2 regions of the Mesorhizobium sp. M2C.T.Ca.TU.002.02.1.1 genome follow, and region 1 is predicted to be linked to the other one. Evidence: predicted binding sites of a transcription regulator. Region 1 holds the regulator's gene; the other holds the start of a gene.
What was found. Region 1 encodes PhoB, which activates phosphate uptake and scavenging genes when phosphate is short. Its sites were predicted from a motif close to TGTCATNNANCTGTCAT; they were not measured.
Positions count from the first base shown of each region.

Region 2: ppk2 (polyphosphate kinase 2) is a predicted target of PhoB. The motif match lies at 1,714-1,730, and genes of this name have one in related genera.

Region 1 is NZ_RZTO01000113.1:153-9,932, forward strand. Features, by position in the region: partial or broken gene EOD07_RS08790 (sugar ABC transporter permease) at 1-410, opposite strand, end outside; gene xylF (D-xylose ABC transporter substrate-binding protein) at 630-1,670, opposite strand; gene EOD07_RS08800 (ROK family protein) at 1,938-3,173, shown strand; gene phoB (phosphate regulon transcriptional regulator PhoB) at 3,498-4,187, opposite strand; gene phoU (phosphate signaling complex protein PhoU) at 4,205-4,912, opposite strand; gene pstB (phosphate ABC transporter ATP-binding protein PstB) at 4,933-5,736, opposite strand; gene pstA (phosphate ABC transporter permease PstA) at 5,733-6,584, opposite strand; gene pstC (phosphate ABC transporter permease subunit PstC) at 6,588-7,574, opposite strand; gene pstS (phosphate ABC transporter substrate-binding protein PstS) at 7,641-8,699, opposite strand; partial or broken gene EOD07_RS08835 (response regulator) at 9,193-9,780, opposite strand, start outside.
Region 2 is NZ_RZTO01000268.1:593-7,142, reverse strand. Features, by position in the region: partial or broken gene EOD07_RS16090 (glycosyl transferase family 90) at 1-518, shown strand, start outside; gene EOD07_RS16085 (aldo/keto reductase) at 526-1,569, opposite strand; gene ppk2 (polyphosphate kinase 2) at 1,827-2,747, shown strand; gene EOD07_RS16075 (dihydrofolate reductase family protein) at 2,940-3,584, opposite strand; gene hemB (porphobilinogen synthase) at 3,733-4,764, opposite strand; gene EOD07_RS16065 (DUF2066 domain-containing protein) at 5,025-5,843, opposite strand; gene EOD07_RS16060 (isoprenylcysteine carboxylmethyltransferase family protein) at 5,934-6,482, shown strand.

The DNA of each region.
Region 1 (9,780 bases):
CAGATCCACGGGTTGCCGAGCTCGAGCCCGACGAAGCGAACCAGGAAATGCACCTGGGCGAAGCCCATGACCATGCCGATCACCCCTTCGGCCGATCCGACGGACAGGTCGATGTTGCGCATGACGATGACCAGCACCATGCCGGAGGCCATGATCGCCACGGCCGAGGTCTGCACCGACAGGTTCCAGAGGTTGCGCGGCGTGAGGAAGGTGCGGCTGTCGAAGTCGAGCGGGTTGACGCCAAGCCGCAGGCTGGAGATCACATGCAGCCCGACCCAGATCAGCAGCAGCGCGCCGATCATGCCGAGCATGCGGGTGTCGAGCTCGGTCGCCTTCAGGAACCGGGCAACGGCGCCGAGTTCGGATGCCCGCGCAGTGTCTGCCGGTGTGGTAGACGTCGTGTCGGTCATGATGTCCTCCCGCCGGCTTGCCGTCTGACGCGGATGCCGAAATCGAGCCTAAGAACTATCCGCGCGGGGCGGAAACACAAATCTTTTTGAGAAAACGCCGCGGCTTCAAAGCAATTCCAGGAAAAGTGCGTAGCGGTTTTCCGTCCGGGCAAGGAACAGGAGCGGTTCATTGAACCGCTCCTGCCGCGGCGCAGGGATTTTGATCGAGAGCCGGCAGACTTAGTTGCAGACCTTGACGCTGCCGGCGGGCACGCCCGCGCAGACTTCGTCCTTCTTGATCCAGCCGGCGTCGATGACGACGTTGAGATTGTCCTTGGTGATCGCGATCGGGGTCAGGAACAGCGACTTGACGGCGTTGCCGCCGGGCGTCGTGAAGTCCTTGGCGCCGGCGATATCGCCCATCTTCTTGCCGCCGGCGAGTTGCGAGGCGATCTCGGCGGCGTTCTTGCCAAGCTCGCGCGCGTCCTTCCACACCGACACGGTCTGCGTGCCGAGCGCGATGCGGTTGAGCGCCGCGTGGTCGCCGTCCTGGCCGGAGACCGGAACGGTGCCGGCCAAGCCTTGCGCCGTCAGCGCCGCGACGACGCCGCCGGCGGTGCCGTCATTGGCAGCGACGACCGCGTCGACCTTGTTGTCGTTGGCGGTCAGGAACTGCTCCATGTTCTTCTGCGCGTTGGCGGGCAGCCAGCCGTCGGTATAGGCCTCGCCGACATTCTTGATCTTGCCGCTGTCGATCGCGTCCTTCAGGACTTCCATGGAGCCCGAGAACAGGAAGTCGGCGTTCGGATCGGCGCCAGAGCCCTTGATGAAGACGTAGTTGCCCTCGGGCTTCACCTTGAACACCTCGCGGGCCTGCATGCGCCCGACTTCCTTGTTGTCGAAGGTCAGGTAGAACACGTCCTTGTTCTCGATCAGGCGGTCGTAGCCGACAACCGGGATGCCTTCGTCGAGCGCCTTCTGCACCGCCGGACCGATCGCCGAAGCGTCCTGCGCAAGGATGATCAGCGCGTTGGCGCCCTGCGAGATCAGGCTTTCGACGTCGGTAAGCTGCTTGCCCGGATTGGACTGCGCGTCGGCCGAAATATACTTGTCGCCGGCAGCCTCGATGGCGGCCTTCATCGCCGCTTCGTCGGTCTTCCAGCGCTCTTCCTGGAAATTCGACCACGAGACGCCGATCACCTTGTCCTTCGCCTCGGCGACCGACGCCAGCGTCAGCGACATGGCAACGCCCGCCAGGATGGCGGCTGCGAATTTCTTCATGATATCCTCCCTGCGCCCTGTATGGCGCGACCCAGACTGGCCCGAAGGCCGGCACAGAGGCTTTTTTTCGAGCCTCGAAAAAACACTGATCCAACGCTGTGCCGCTGTCAACTCGGATTCTGATGGTTTTTGAGGTGTCGCGAACTTTTTTTCGAGCTCCGCAATAAATAATGACAGCGTCGGCTGCTTCTGCCAGTATCCCTAGCATGTCACCGGCGGCCCATGGCATCATCAAGCCGTGATGACCAGGAGGAAATACTTCAGCCAATGTCGGTCGGAATCCGCCACGACGATCTGCGCCGGCGCAACCGCGCCATGGTGATTTCGGCCGTGCGCCGCGCCGGTCAGCCATCGCGGACGGAGATCGCAGCCACCACCGGGCTCAGCCACTCGACCATTTCGGCGATTTCCGCCGATCTGATCCAGGAAGGCATTCTCACCGAAAGCAAGGCCAGCGAGCCGACGGCGTTGAAACGCGGCCGGCCGCAGATCGGCCTGGCGCTCAACCCCGAAGCCGCCGCGGTGCTGACTGTGGTGTTGTCGCTGAATTTCCTGTCGGTCGCCGTCATCGACTATGCCGGCCAGGTGATTGCCGAGGAGCAGCAGCGCCTGGACACCCTTGTCATGCCGCGTGAAGAACTGATCGGCGAATGCATGGCGATCGTCCGGCGTCGGCTGCAGGATCCCGACCTCGACGTCGGCAGCGTCGCCCGCATCGCCATGGGTATCCAGGGCATAACCGATTCCCACGCGCGCGCCATGCTGTGGTCGCCGATCACGCCGCTGACCGACATTCCTTTTGCCGACATCCTCGAGAGGGAATTCGGCATTCCAGCCACCATGGAGAACGACTGCAACATGATGGCGGTGGCGCTGCAGTGGCGTGACCCCAACCGCTATCGCGACAATTTCATCGCCATCCTGTTGTCGCACGGCATCGGCATGGGCCTGGTGCTGAAGGGCCAGTTGTTCACCGGCACACATTCCTCCGGCGGTGAGTTCGGGCACATGATCCACCGTCCGGGCGGCGCGCTTTGCCGCTGCGGCCGGCGCGGCTGCGTGGAGGCCTATGCCGGCAACTACGCCATCTGGCGCAGCGCCATGGGCGTAAGCGAGGATGCCGCGCCGACGGACGTCGGCGACGCCGACATGCGAGCGCTGGCGGCAAAGGCGCGCGAGAAGGACGGCCCCGAGCGCGAGGCCTATCGCCGGGCCGGCGAGGCGCTGGGCTTCGGCCTCGGCAGCCTGTTCGCACTCATCGATCCGGCGCCCGTCGCCATGGTCGGCGTCAGCGCGGCCGCCTTCGACCTGATCGAGCCGGCGCTGAGGAAGGCGATTGCCCAGACCGCCGGCGGCCAGCACTCGGAATCGATCTCCTTCGACACCGAGCCGAACGAGCTGCCGCTGATCCGCGAAGGCTGCGCCATGCGCGCGCTGACCTTCGTCGATCAGGAGATTTTCGCGCCGGGAGTTCAGGCAAGAGCGGGCAAGCACGTTGCGTAGGCAGCTTTGAAGTGACAGTTCCGGGTGTCTCGCCAGTCACCGGAGATCAGCGAAGGCCCCGAAGCTTCGTCATTCCAGGGCGGAGCAGGAGCGAAGCTCCGTCGCGAAGACCCTGGGATCCATTCCGTTACCTCGGACGTAGGGCGCAGCGGAGCAGAATTCTGCACCGTGGTGGCGCCTCAAAGCCACGGAATGGATCCTCGGGTCTGCGCTGCGTCGCTGCGCTCCTTGCTCCGCCCGTGGATGACGAAGCACGAGCGTCTCGGCTACCCACAAGCGTGGGTGCGAGAAGTGCCTGCCCGTCAGGACACCTGCCCCCTGGGACTAGTCTTCCCGGATCGCGTAGCCCGCGCCGCGGATGGTGCGGATGACATCCGGCATGCGGCCGTTGTTGACGGCCTTGCGCAGGCGGCCGACATGGACGTCCACGGTGCGCTCGTCGATATAGATCGTCTCGCCCCAGACATTGTCGAGCAGCTGGCTGCGCGAGAACACGCGGCCGGGGTGGCGCATCATGAATTCGAGCAGCCGGAACTCGGTCGGGCCGAGCCTGATCTCGCTCTTCTTGCGGTAGACGCGATGCGATTCGCGGTCGAGCACGATGTCACCGACCTTGAGCACGCTGGACAGCACCTCCGGCTTGGCGCGGCGCAGCAGCGCCTTGACGCGGGCCATGAACTCCGGCGTCGAGAACGGCTTGACCAGATAGTCGTCGGCGCCGGTCGAAAGGCCGCGCACGCGGTCGCTTTCCTCGCCGCGCGCCGTCAGCATGATGATCGGCAGCCGCTCGGTCTCGGGCCGCATCCTGAGACGCCGGCAAAGCTCGATGCCGGACACCGCCGGCACCATCCAGTCGAGCACGAGCAGGTCGGGAACGTTTTCCTGAAGGCGGATTTCGGCCTCGTCGCCGCGGGTCACCACTTCGACCTGGTAACCCTCGGATTCGAGATTGTAGCGGAGCAGCACCCCCAGCGGCTCCTCGTCCTCCACCACCATGATGCGTGGCGCGATCATCGGGGTAACCTTTTCCGTCAGGCCGCCGGCGCCGACATTGCCGTCTCGTCCTGCTTCGGACGGTTGGCGGGCAATTGCGTGCCGGTCAACACATAGTAGGCGTTCTCGGCGATGTTGGTCACATGGTCGCCGATGCGCTCGAGGTTCTTGGCGCAGAACAGAAGATGCGTGCAAGCGGTGATGTTGCGCGGATCTTCCATCATATAGGTCAACAGCTCGCGGAAGACGGATGTGTATTTGACGTCGATGCGTTCGTCGTCGTTGCGAAGCTTGGCCAGCGCCGTGGCGTCGCCCACCGTATATTCCTGGATCACGCCCTGGACCTGGATCAACACCATCTGCGCCATGGAATCGATCGAATGCGTGAGGTCGCGCGGCGCGGCGCTGACGCCGACCGAGCCGACGCGCTTGGCGATGTTCTTGGCGAGATCGCCGATGCGCTCGAGGTCGCCCGCCATGCGGATCGCTCCGACCACGCTGCGCAGGTCGTCGGCCATCGGCTGGCGCTTGGCGATCAGCGTGATGGCGCGGTCGTCGAGCTCGCGCTGCCTTGCGTCCATGATGGCGTCGTCGGAGACGACGCGCTGCGCCAGCGCATTGTCGGTCTCGAGCAGCGCCCTGGTCGAGGCGCCGACCATCGAGGCGGCAAGGTCACCCATGTCGTTGATGAGCCGGCTGATCTGCCTCAGATCCTCGTCGAAGGAGGCGACGGTATGTTCGGCCATGATGATGTCCTCGTATGTCTTCAGCCGAAGCGGCCGGTGATGTAGTCCTGGGTGCGCTTCTCGCGGGGCGAGGTGAAGATCTTCTCGGTCCGGTCGAACTCCACCAGCTCGCCCAGGTACATGAACGCCGTCTGCCGCGAGACGCGCGCCGCCTGCTGCATGTTGTGGGTGACGATGACGATCGTATAGTCGGCCTGCAATTCGTCGATCAGCTCCTCGATCTTGGCCGTCGACAGCGGATCGAGCGCCGAGGCCGGCTCGTCGAGCAGGATGACCTCGGGCTTGACCGCCACGGTGCGGGCGATGCACAGGCGCTGCTGCTGGCCGCCCGAAAGGCTGAGCCCGCTGGCGTTGAGCTTGTCCTTGACTTCGCTCCACAGCGCGGCGCGCTTCAGCGCCTGCTCGACGCGGCTGTCCATCTCGGCCTTGCTGATCTTCTCGTAGAGCCTGACGCCGAAGGCGATGTTTTCATAGATCGACATAGGGAACGGCGTCGGCTTCTGGAACACCATGCCGATCTTGGTCCTGAGCAGGTTGAGGTCCTGCGAGCGGTCGAGGATGTTCTTGCCGTCGAGCAGCACCTGGCCCTCAGCGCTCTGCTTCGGATAGAGCTCGTAGATGCGGTTGAGCACGCGCAGCAGCGTCGACTTTCCGCAGCCCGACGGGCCGATGAAGGCCGTCACGCTGCGCTCGGGCAGGGACAGGTTGATGTCCTTCAGCGCCTTCGACTGGCCATAGTAGAAGTTGAGGTTCTTGACCTCGATCTTGGCCTTCTCGACGGTCGTCTCGGCTACGTTCAGGTCGGTGGACAACATCGGTTTCATCTGTCCTCTCTGCGTCCGGTCAGGCTGCGGGCGAAGATGCTCAGCCCGAGAACCGTCAGGGTGATTATGAGTGCGCCCGTCCAGGCCAGCTGCTGCCACTCCTCGTAAGGGCTGAGAGCAAACTGGAAGATGGTCACCGGCAGGCTGGCCATCGGGGCATTGAGATTGCTCGACCAAAACTGGTTGTTGAGCGCGGTGAAGAGAAGCGGCGCCGTCTCGCCGGAGATGCGCGCGATTGCCAAAAGGATGCCCGTGACGATGCCGGAGAGCGCCGCGCGGTAGGCGACGGAGCGGATCACCACCCAGCGCGGCGCGCCGATTGCCGTACCCGCTTCGCGCAGCGCGTTGGGCACGAGGTTCAGCATGTCCTCGGTGGTGCGCACCACGACGGGGATCACCAGGATCGACAGCGCGACGGCGCCGGCAATCGCGGAGAAGTGTCCCATCGGCCGCACCATCAGCTCGTAGACGAACAGGCCGATGATGATCGAAGGCGCCGACAACAGGATGTCGTTGATGAAGCGCACCACGGTGGTGAGCCTCGAGAAGCGTCCGTACTCGGCCATGTAGGTGCCGGCCAGCACGCCGATCGGCGTGCCGACGATAATGCCGATGACGGTCATCACGATGCTGCCGTAGATGGCGTTGAGCAGGCCGCCGGCATCGCCGGGCGGCGGCGTCATTTCAGTGAACACGGCCAGGTTCACCCCGGAGAGCCCCTTGTAGAGCAGGGCGCCGAGGATCAGCGCCAGCCATGCCAGGCCGATGCCGGCCGCGATGACGCACAGCGCCATCATCACGGCATTCTTGCGCTTGCGGCTTTGGTGAAGCGATTGGGCAGTCGACATCGGTCAGGCTCCCGTGCGGCTATCGATGCGCAACAGCATGTAGCGTGCGAGCGCGAGGATGACGAAGGTGATGATGAACAGGATCAGGCCGAGCGACACCAGCGAGGATGTATAGAGATCGCCATCGGCTTCGGTGAATTCGTTGGCGATGGTCGCCGAGATCGTCGTGCCCGGCGCGAACAGCGAGGCGCTGATGCGGTGCGCGTTGCCGATGACGAAGGTGACGGCCATCGTCTCCCCAAGCGCGCGGCCGAGGCCGAGCATGACGCCGCCCATGATGCCGACGCGGGTGTAGGGGATGACGACGCGCCGGGTCACTTCCCAGGTCGTGCAGCCGATGCCGTAGGCCGATTCCTTCAGCACCGCCGGCACCGTGTCGAACACGTCCTTGGTGATCGAGGTGATGAAGGGCAGCACCATGATGGCGAGGATCAGCGACGAGGTCAGCAGGCCGATGCCGTAGGGCGGACCGGCAAACAGGCTGGAGAGCCCCGGTATGCCGTGGAAAAGACCGATGATGAAGGGCTGCACCGTCGTCTGCAGGAACGGCGCGAAGACGAACAGGCCCCAGATGCCGTAGATGATCGAGGGAATGCCGGCGAGCAGCTCGACCGCGATGCCGATCGGGCGGCGGAGCGGGCGCGGGCAAAGCTCGGTCAGGAAGACGGCGATGCCGATGCCGATCGGCACGGCGATGAGGATGGCGATGGCCGAGGTGACGATGGTGCCGTAGATGGGCGCGAGCGCGCCGAAATTCTCGGTGACCGGGTTCCAGGATTCGGTGGTCAGGAAGGAGAAGCCGAATTTCGACAGCGCCTGCCACGAGCCGGCGACCAGCGAGATCGCGACGCCGCCGAGGAGAACCAGCACGAGGATGGCGGAAAGACGCGTGGCCGTCCGGAAGACCATGTCGGTGACGGCGAAGCGGCGCACCGTCGCTTCCCTGGTCCGCATAGCGGATGATGTCGCAGCTTCGGAAACGGCTGTCATTGAGCCCCTCGCATTTCGAAAGAGACAGGAGGGCGCCGGAGGCGCCCTTCCCTTGTTCCGCGGGAATTACATGCCGGAATAGAGCGGCTTGCCGCTCGCGTCGACGATGTCCTTGCCCCACATTTCCTCGACGCTCTTCACGACGGCGTCGGGCATCGGGACGTAGTCCAGGCCGGCGGCCAGCTCGTCGCCCTTGGCGTACGACCAGGCGAAGAATTTGAGCGCTTCGGTCGTGGCCGCGGCATCGTCGGGCTTCTTGTAGACGAGGATCCAGGTGGCCGACGTCATCGGCCAGGATTCGGCGCCCGGCTGGTTGGCCAGGATGACGCCGTAGCCCGGCTGCGAGCTCCAGTCGGCATTGGCCGCGGCGGCCGAGAAGGCAGCGGCGGTCGGCTCGACCTTCTTGCCGTCCTTGTTCACCATGTCGGCATAGGTGAGCTTGTTCTGCTTGGCATAGGCATATTCGACATAGCCGATCGCGCCACCGGTCTGCGAGACGTTGTTGGCGACGCCTTCATTGCCCTTGGCGCCGATGCCAACCGGCCATTCGAGCGCGGTGTTGACACCGACCTTCGACTTCCAGTCGGCGCTGACGTCGGCCAGGTAGTAGCTGAAGTTGAACGTGGTGCCCGAGCCGTCCGAACGGTGGACGACGGCGATCGCCTGGTCGGGCAGCTTGACGTCGGGGTTGAGCTTCTTGATCGCTTCGTCGTTCCAGTTGGTGATCTTGCCGGCGAAGATGTCGGCCAGCGTCGGACCGTCGAGCACCAGTTCGCCCGGCTTGACGCCTTCGAGGTTGACGACCGGAACGATGCCGCCCATCACCATCGGGAACTGCGCGAGCCCGGTGGAGTCGAGATCCTCGCCCTTCAGCGGCGCGTCGGAAGCGCCGAAGGTCACGGTCTTGGCCTTGATCTGCTTGATGCCGCCGCCGGAGCCGATCGACTGATAGTTGAGACCGATGCCGGTCTCCTTCTTGTAGGCGTCGGCCCACTTCGCATAGATCGGATAGGGGAAGGTGGCGCCGGCGCCGGAGATGTCGGCAGCCATCGCGGCGGCCATGCTAAGGGTTGATGCCGCAGCCATTGCAATCGCAACGGCCGCCGAGCGGATGAAATGTCTCATGTGGCCTGCTCCTGTTCGGAAGATGGTCTTTCGGCACCCGTTCTATCGGCGCCCGGTGAGCGCAATAGCCCTCGATTATTACAGTCGCATGACAGTTTCGTGTCAGCCCGGTAACGCCTGAAAAGGGGCTGCCTGGAGAGGCCCGCGCCGGCCCCGAAGGACCGGCCGGAGTTTGCCGCGGAAATCAGCAACTTGTCTGGCTTTTGAAGCAAAATTTATCCCGGCGGCCATGACCATGGCCGCCGGGAAATAAAATCCGGACGAGAGCGCGTTGCCTGAATGCCAGAGCGGATCATGGCGTGGCCATCGCCGAAAACAGGTCCGTTGGGGTAGAGTCGACGCTGTTCCTTGTTGGCGGTCGCTGCTCCCGCCCGTAACCGAAGAGCGGAATCAACAGCCACATTGTCCGAGCTTGGTTTTTGCTTTGGTATGGTGCGATCGCACCATACGCATGCGTCAGTCTCTTGCCGCAGTCCTGCCCGCCAAATTCGTTTTAACCGGCGTTGCGCCGGGTCTCGACGTCCGAGCCCAGCCAGCGATCGAGCTTTTCGAGCAGCGCCCGCGGACTGATCGGCTTCGGCAGGTAATCGTCCATGCCGGCTTCCAGACAGCGTTCGCGGTCGCCCTTCAGCGCATGCGCGGTCACGCCGACGATCGGCACATGCGTGCCCATATCCTCCTCGAGCCGGCGGATGGCGCCGGTCGCCTCCAGCCCGTTCATTTCCGGCATCGACACATCCATCAGGATCATGCGCGGATTGAGCTTGCCGAAAGCCTCGAGCGCCTTGCGGCCGTTGCCGACGATCTCGAAGCGGTAGCCGGTCTCGCCGAGGATCTGGGTGAACACCAGCTGGTTCACCTCATTGTCCTCGGCGACGAGGATGTCGAGCCCGCGCTCCGCGTCGGTTGGGCGTGGACGCGCCCGCACCGGCGGCGGCTGCAGCATGGCGCGCTCCGACGCCGCTGCCTGTGCCGGCGCGGCTTGCGGGGGGCTGCTGCCGACGGCGGGTTGCGTCGCGGCGCTGCTATGACGATGGCGCTGGATGGTCGCGACCAGCGTTTCCAGGAGGATGGAGGAACG
Region 2 (6,550 bases), on a different contig from region 1:
TGGTCTGGCGCGGCCATCTCAACAATCCTCTCCGCACCCGCTTCGTGGAAAAGGCCGCCGAACTGCCGATTTGCGATGCGGGTTCCCACAGAGCCGACGCGCCGGATGGATACCGCAAGCCGTTCCTGAACATCGAGCAGCAGCGACAGTATCGCTACATCGTCTCGCTCGAAGGCAACGACGTGGCGACAAACCTGAAATGGATCATGAGCTCCAATTCGCTCTGCCTGATGCCGGAGCCAACCTACGAAACCTGGTTTGCGGAAGCCCAGGTCGAGCCCAACGTCCACTATGTGCCGCTGCGGCAGGATTTCTCCGACCTGGTCGACAAGGTGGCCTATTTCGAAAAACATCCCGCCGAGGCGGGGCGCATAACCGCCGCCGCCAACGCCTATTGCCGTAAATTCGGCAATGAGCAGGACGAGCAGGCGATCTCGCTGCTCGTCCTCTACAAATATTTTGTCCTCAGCGGCCAGATAAAGCCAGACGCGGAAGTCTGGCGCTACATCGCCGGCTGACCAGGGGTCAGATAGCGCTGCGGTCGAGCACCTTGTCGGCCGGTCCGAAACGGTCCCTGGCGGTGAACTGCTGGTGCCAGTAGGGATAAAGCACCGGCGGCCGGCTGACGGCGTCGAGGCGCCGCCGTTCTTCTTCGCTGAGTGACAGGCTTGCCGCGGCCAGATTGTCCTTGAGCTGCGCCTCGTTGCGGGCGCCGATCACCAGCGAGCTTACGGCGGGGCGGCCGAGCAGCCAGGCGAGCGCCACCTGGGCGCCTGAGACGCCTCGCGCCTTGCCGATCTCGTTGAGCACGTCGACGATGCGCCACAGACGGTCCTCGTCGCTGATCGGCGGCTCCTTCCAGCCGCCAAGCTGGCGCGCGGTCGGGCTGTCGCGATGGTATTTGCCGGAGAGCAGGCCGCCTGCCAGCGGGCTCCAGACCAGCACGCCCAGGCCTTGGTCGACCGAGATCGGCAGCAATTCGTATTCGGCCTCGCGCGCTTCCAGCGTGTAGTGGATCTGCTGGGTGACGAAACGGGCCTGATGGCGGCTGTCGCTGACGGCAAGCGCCTTCATCACCTGCCAGCCCGACCAGTTGGAGCAGCCGATGTAGCGGATCTTGCCCTGGTTGACCAAGGTGTCGAGCGCAGCGATCGTCTCTTCAACCGGCGTGAGGCCATCCCATTGATGGACGAAATAGATGTCGATGACGTCGGTCTTGAGCCGCTTCAGGCTCTTTTCGCATTCGCGGATCAGATGGTGCCGCGACAGGCCTTCGTCGTTGGGGCCGCTGCCGATGCGCATGCGCGCCTTGGACGCGATCAGCACGTCGTTCTTGTGCTTGCCGCCAAGCGCCTCGCCGATGATCTCTTCCGACAATCCGTTGGAATAGACGTTTGCCGTGTCGATGAGGTTGATGCCGGCATCGATGCAGGTGTCGATGATGCGCTTGGCTTCCGCGAGGTCGGAATTGCCGACGGCGGCGAACGGACCGGCGCCGCCGAAGGTCATGGTGCCAAGCGTCAATGTCGAGACTTTCAAGCCGGATCGGCCGAGCGTGCGGTATTCCATGTCGGTCCTCGCGATTTTGTTTGAAGAGGCGTCGTGGCCGGCGCCGCAAAAGAGGCAACGGGATTTGTAGGACAATTCCGGCGGCTTGTCGCCCCGCTGTCGATACGGGTCGATCACATATCTTCGAGGTCCGCGGCAGGCGATTGCAATAAAACCGTCATTGCGCCTCTGTATCCCAGTCGGCTCAAGGAATGTCCGTCCGGAGCCGGCGCGGATTTCCGAAGCGATGATGGCTGACAGGCAGACGGAGCTGCGCGATGAACGAATTGAAACCGAATTCCGGGGCGAAGGACTGGCTCGAAGCCGAACTCGAGGACACGCTCGACGAAGACTATGAGCTGGAGCTTTCCGAACCGGCGCTCTCGCTCGAGATCGCCAAGATCTACAAGAAGTCGCATCCGCCTTCCATCGAGCGAATGACCTATTTTCGCGAGCTGCTCAGGCTGCAATCCGAACTGATCAAGCTGCAGTCATGGGTCGCCTATCACAAGAAGAAGCTGGTGGTGGTCTTCGAGGGCCGCGACTCCGCCGGCAAGGGCGGCGTCATCAAGCGCATCACGCAGCGGCTCAACCCGCGCATCGCCCGCGTCGTCGCGTTGCCGGCGCCGACCGAGCGCGAGAAATCGCAATGGTATTTCCAGCGCTATGTGCCGCATCTGCCTGCCGGCGGCGAGATCGTGCTGTTCGACCGCTCCTGGTACAACCGTTCCGGCGTCGAGCGGGTGATGGGCTTTGCCTCACCGGATCAGGTCGAGGAATTTTTCCACGACGTGCCGGAATTCGAGCGCATGCTGGTCCGTTCCGGAATCACGCTGGTGAAATACTGGTTCTCGATCACCGACGAGGAGCAGCAGATGCGCTTCCTGATGCGCATCCACGATCCGATGAAGCAGTGGAAGCTGTCGCCCATGGACCTGCAGTCGCGCGTGCGCTGGGAGCAGTACACCAAGGCCAAGGAGGAGACCTTCGCCCGCACCAACATTCCGGAAGCGCCCTGGTTCATCGTCGAGGGCAACGACAAGAAGCGCGCGCGGCTGAACTGCATCGACCATCTGTTGCGGCAGATGCCGTATGAGGAGGTTCCGCACGAGGAGATCTCGCTGCCCGAGCGTGTCTTCAACCCGTCCTACGAACGCCAGGTCCTGCCGCGCGAGCTCTACGTGCCGGAGAAGTATTGAGCACCATCTTTCCTTCTCCCCGTCCCACGGGGAGAAGGTGCCCGAAGGGCGGATGAGGGGCGGCGCCGATGCGGGCAGTTGCGCACCAGTTTGCCGTTTGTGGCTCGCTGCCAACTTCCAACCGGCAGTGCTGCCCCTCATTGCTCTGCCGAGCATTTCTCCCCGGATGGTGACGGGGAGAAAAAGCTGTAATTACGCCCGCCCGATCATCACATGCGTCGCATCGACCGTCGCCACTTGCCCGGTACAGCGATAGCCGAGCTTCACCATGTCGAGCCCAGCGAACAGATGCTCGCCCGAGCCAAGCAGGACGGGTGAGATCGCCAGATGCATCTCGTCGATCAGCCTTTCCCCGAGATACTGCCGTACAGTCGAAACGCCGCCGCCGACGCGCACATCCTTGCCGTCGGCCGCCGCCTTGGCCTGCTCGAGCGCCGAGTGGATGCCGTCGGTGACGAAGTGGAAGGTCGTGCCGCCTTCCATCTCGATCGGCGCGCGCTTGTGATGCGTCAGAATAAAGGTCGGCACGTGATAGGGCGGGTTGGCGCCCCACCAGCCTTTCCAATCGTCGTCCGGCCATTCGCCGCGGCTCGGCGCGAACATGTTGCGGCCGAGGATCCAGGCGCCGACATTCTCGAAGCTGCGCACCGCAAACTCGTCATCGGTATCCGTCGTCCCGCCCTCCTTGCCGATCATCTGGTGGAACGAGCGGGTTTTGATCATCCATTTGTGCAGATTTTCGCCACCCACGCCGAGTGGGTTGGCGAGGCTCTGGTCGGGACCGGCGCCGTAGCCATCGAGCGAGAGCGTAAAACAATTGACACGGAGCTTGGACACGTTTTCCTCCTGAGCAGTTGTGATGTGCAAGCGGAATAGCTTAACTGATTGCATTTTGTAATCAGTATTCTGCAGGGTGAACAAAATCCACCGGGCAGAATGGCCGGCCGGTCATCCAGCAAAGGCATCAGATCAGTCGGGAGGGAGCTTATCCCCTCAGCATCTGCGCCACTACCGGCGCGAAATAGGTCAGCACGCCGTCGCAGCCCGCCCGCTTCAGCGAAAGCAGCGATTCCAGCATCGCCTTTTCGCCGTCGATCCAGCCATTGGCGGCGGCTGCCTTGATCATCGAATATTCGCCCGACACCTGGTAGGCGAAGGTCGGCATCTGCAGCTCGTCTTTCAGCCTGCGGATGATGTCGAGATAGGGCAGGCCGGGCTTGACCATCAGCATGTCGGCGCCCTCGGCGAGGTCCTGCTCGGCCTCGCGCACCGCCTCGTCGGAATTGGCGTGGTCGATGTAATAGGTCTTCTTGTCACCCTTGAGCAGGCCGGCGGTGCCGACTGCCTCGCGGTAGGGGCCGTAGAAGGCCGAAGCGAACTTCGTCGCATAGGACATGATCGCCACATCCTGGAAGCCGTTGGCGTCGAGCGCGTCGCGGATCGCGCCGATGCGGCCGTCCATCATGTCGGACGGCGCGATGATATCGGCGCCGGCGGCGGCCTGGATGACGGCCGCCGCGGCGACCTGCTCCACAGTCTCGTCATTGACGATGATGCCGTCGCGCAGGATGCCGTCATGGCCGTGGCTGGTGAATGGGTCGAGCGCTGCATCGGTGATGATGCCGATCTCCGGCACCGCGTCCTTGATGGCGCGCGTGGCGCGGTTGATGACGTTGTCCGGGTCGAGGATGTGCGAGCCGGTCTGGTCGCGTAGCGCAAGCTCGACATTGGGGAAGGTGGCGATGGCCGGAATGCCGAGCTTGGCGGCGCGCTCGGCCTCCTTCACCGCGAGGTCGACGGACAGGCGATAGACGTCCGGCATGGCGGCGATCGGCTCGCGCGTGTTCTTGCCGTCGACGACGAAGATCGGCCAGATCAGGTCGTTCACCGAAAGCTGGTTCTCCTGCACCAGCCGGCGCGACCAGTCGGCCTTGCGCATGCGCCTGAGCCGCCGGCTGCCGGTGATCTCGTCGACGCTGCGCGCGCCGGCAGGTTTTGCGGGGGTGAATTTGTTCATGGCCGAAACTCTCTTTTGCGCCGGCTTTTACCACGCGTGTCCGCCGCTGACCAATGCGACACGATTGTGCCAGCCGGAGCCTAATTCCTCGCCCCCGCTAAAAGCGGGGGAGAGGCGTCCGCGAAGCGGACGGAGAGGGGGCCTTCGTAGGGCGGAAGTCTTCCAATACGAGGCGCTTTTGCCGACGGAAACGGCGCTCCCCTCTCCGTCTCGGCTTCGCCGAGCCGCCTCTCCCCACTTCGTGGGGCGAGGAAACGCTCTCACGGCTGTCCGTTCCCCGAAAGGATTTGCGCCGCGCCCCTGACGGCCACCCGGAACGCCTCGTCGAAGCTCACGCCGCGCACCTGCCAGCGATAGGTCTTGCCGTGATCGGCCAGCCGCCAGTCGGCGATCCAGCCCAGGTCCTTGTCGCTCCACACGATGCTGCCGGCGAGTGCCCGGGCCGCTCCAGCTCTTTTCGCGAGCTTGTCGAGCCTTGCCGTATCGGCTCCGGAAAGCACCTTGCCACTCAGGCCGCCAAGCTGCCCGGCCTTTGGAAAGGTGACGCGCATCAGCAATGGAAAGGTAGCATTGGAAAAGGATTCGCGCATCGTTTTGCCCTGATCCTCATCTGCCGTCAGCACGAAATGCCGCGAGCCTTGCTCGACGGTCATGAAGACGGCGATCGGCGGCCGCTCGCCGGGCCATGGCCTGGCGCCGAGCTGCGCCAAGAGCTTGTCGACGACGGCCGGCTTGTAGATGCAGGTCAGGTCGTGCGGCCTGTCATGCGTGCCTTGCTCGTCATGGATCGGGATGCCTTCGAGCCGGTCGTGATAGCGGAAGGACTGGACGAAGTCGGCCGCCTTGTCGCGCAGCGCCAGCATCTCCGGTTTCTGCGTCAGGCGCTGGTCGCCCGAGACCTTCACCAGCACCTTGTCGAGGCAATCCTTGAAGCCGATCTGCCGGTTCACGTCTCCGGTGCCGGTGACGATCGTTTGCGATTGATATAGCTCGTTCGCCGCGGCCTCGGCAGGGTAAGACATCCGCAGGATTGCGATCAGGCCGATCGTTGCAGCCGCGAGGCGCGAAAATCCCGGCATCTCTTGTCGTCCGGTTCAAGATGGCCATTTTCTAGCACCGGGGGCGTGCGGCGGCCAAGGCGGATTGCCGGCTAACTGAAGGAGCGAGGCATGGGCTTCATTTGGTTCATCTATGCCGCCTGGCTGCTCCTCGTTATCTATCTGACCGTTCGGTCGATTGGCGTGAAACGCGACACGGAGCCGCATCTGCTGCAGAGCTTCGGCTTGATGTTTGCGATGATCGCCGCCTTTCTGCTGCCGCGCTTGCCCTTGTTTGCTTTCGTCAACTTCGCTCCCGTCAACGCGGTCCTGAGCGGCATCGGTGCTGTTTTGACGGTTGCAGGCATGCTCCTTTTGGTGCGGGCACGGCAAACTCTCGGCCGCAATTGGAGCCAGACCGTTTCCGTCAAGCAGGAACCCGAACTGGTGACATCCGGCCCGTACCGTCGGTTGCGCCACCCCATGTACACGGGTGGCCTGCTCGCATGCATCGGCTCAGCGATCGTGGTGGGTGGGCCTTTCGTCTTTCTGCTCGTCCTGCTGGGGGCGATTTTCATCTGGCGCGTGGGCGCCGAGGACCGGCTTCTGGCGCGGCAGTTTCCCGATGAGTTCCCTGCCTATGCGCGCCGCACGAACGCGCTTGTTCCTTTCGTCTGGTAGTTGCTCGCCGTACCGGATCGATGGTCGAGAGCACTCGACAATTGACGTTCGTTCGGTCGCCGCTTAGC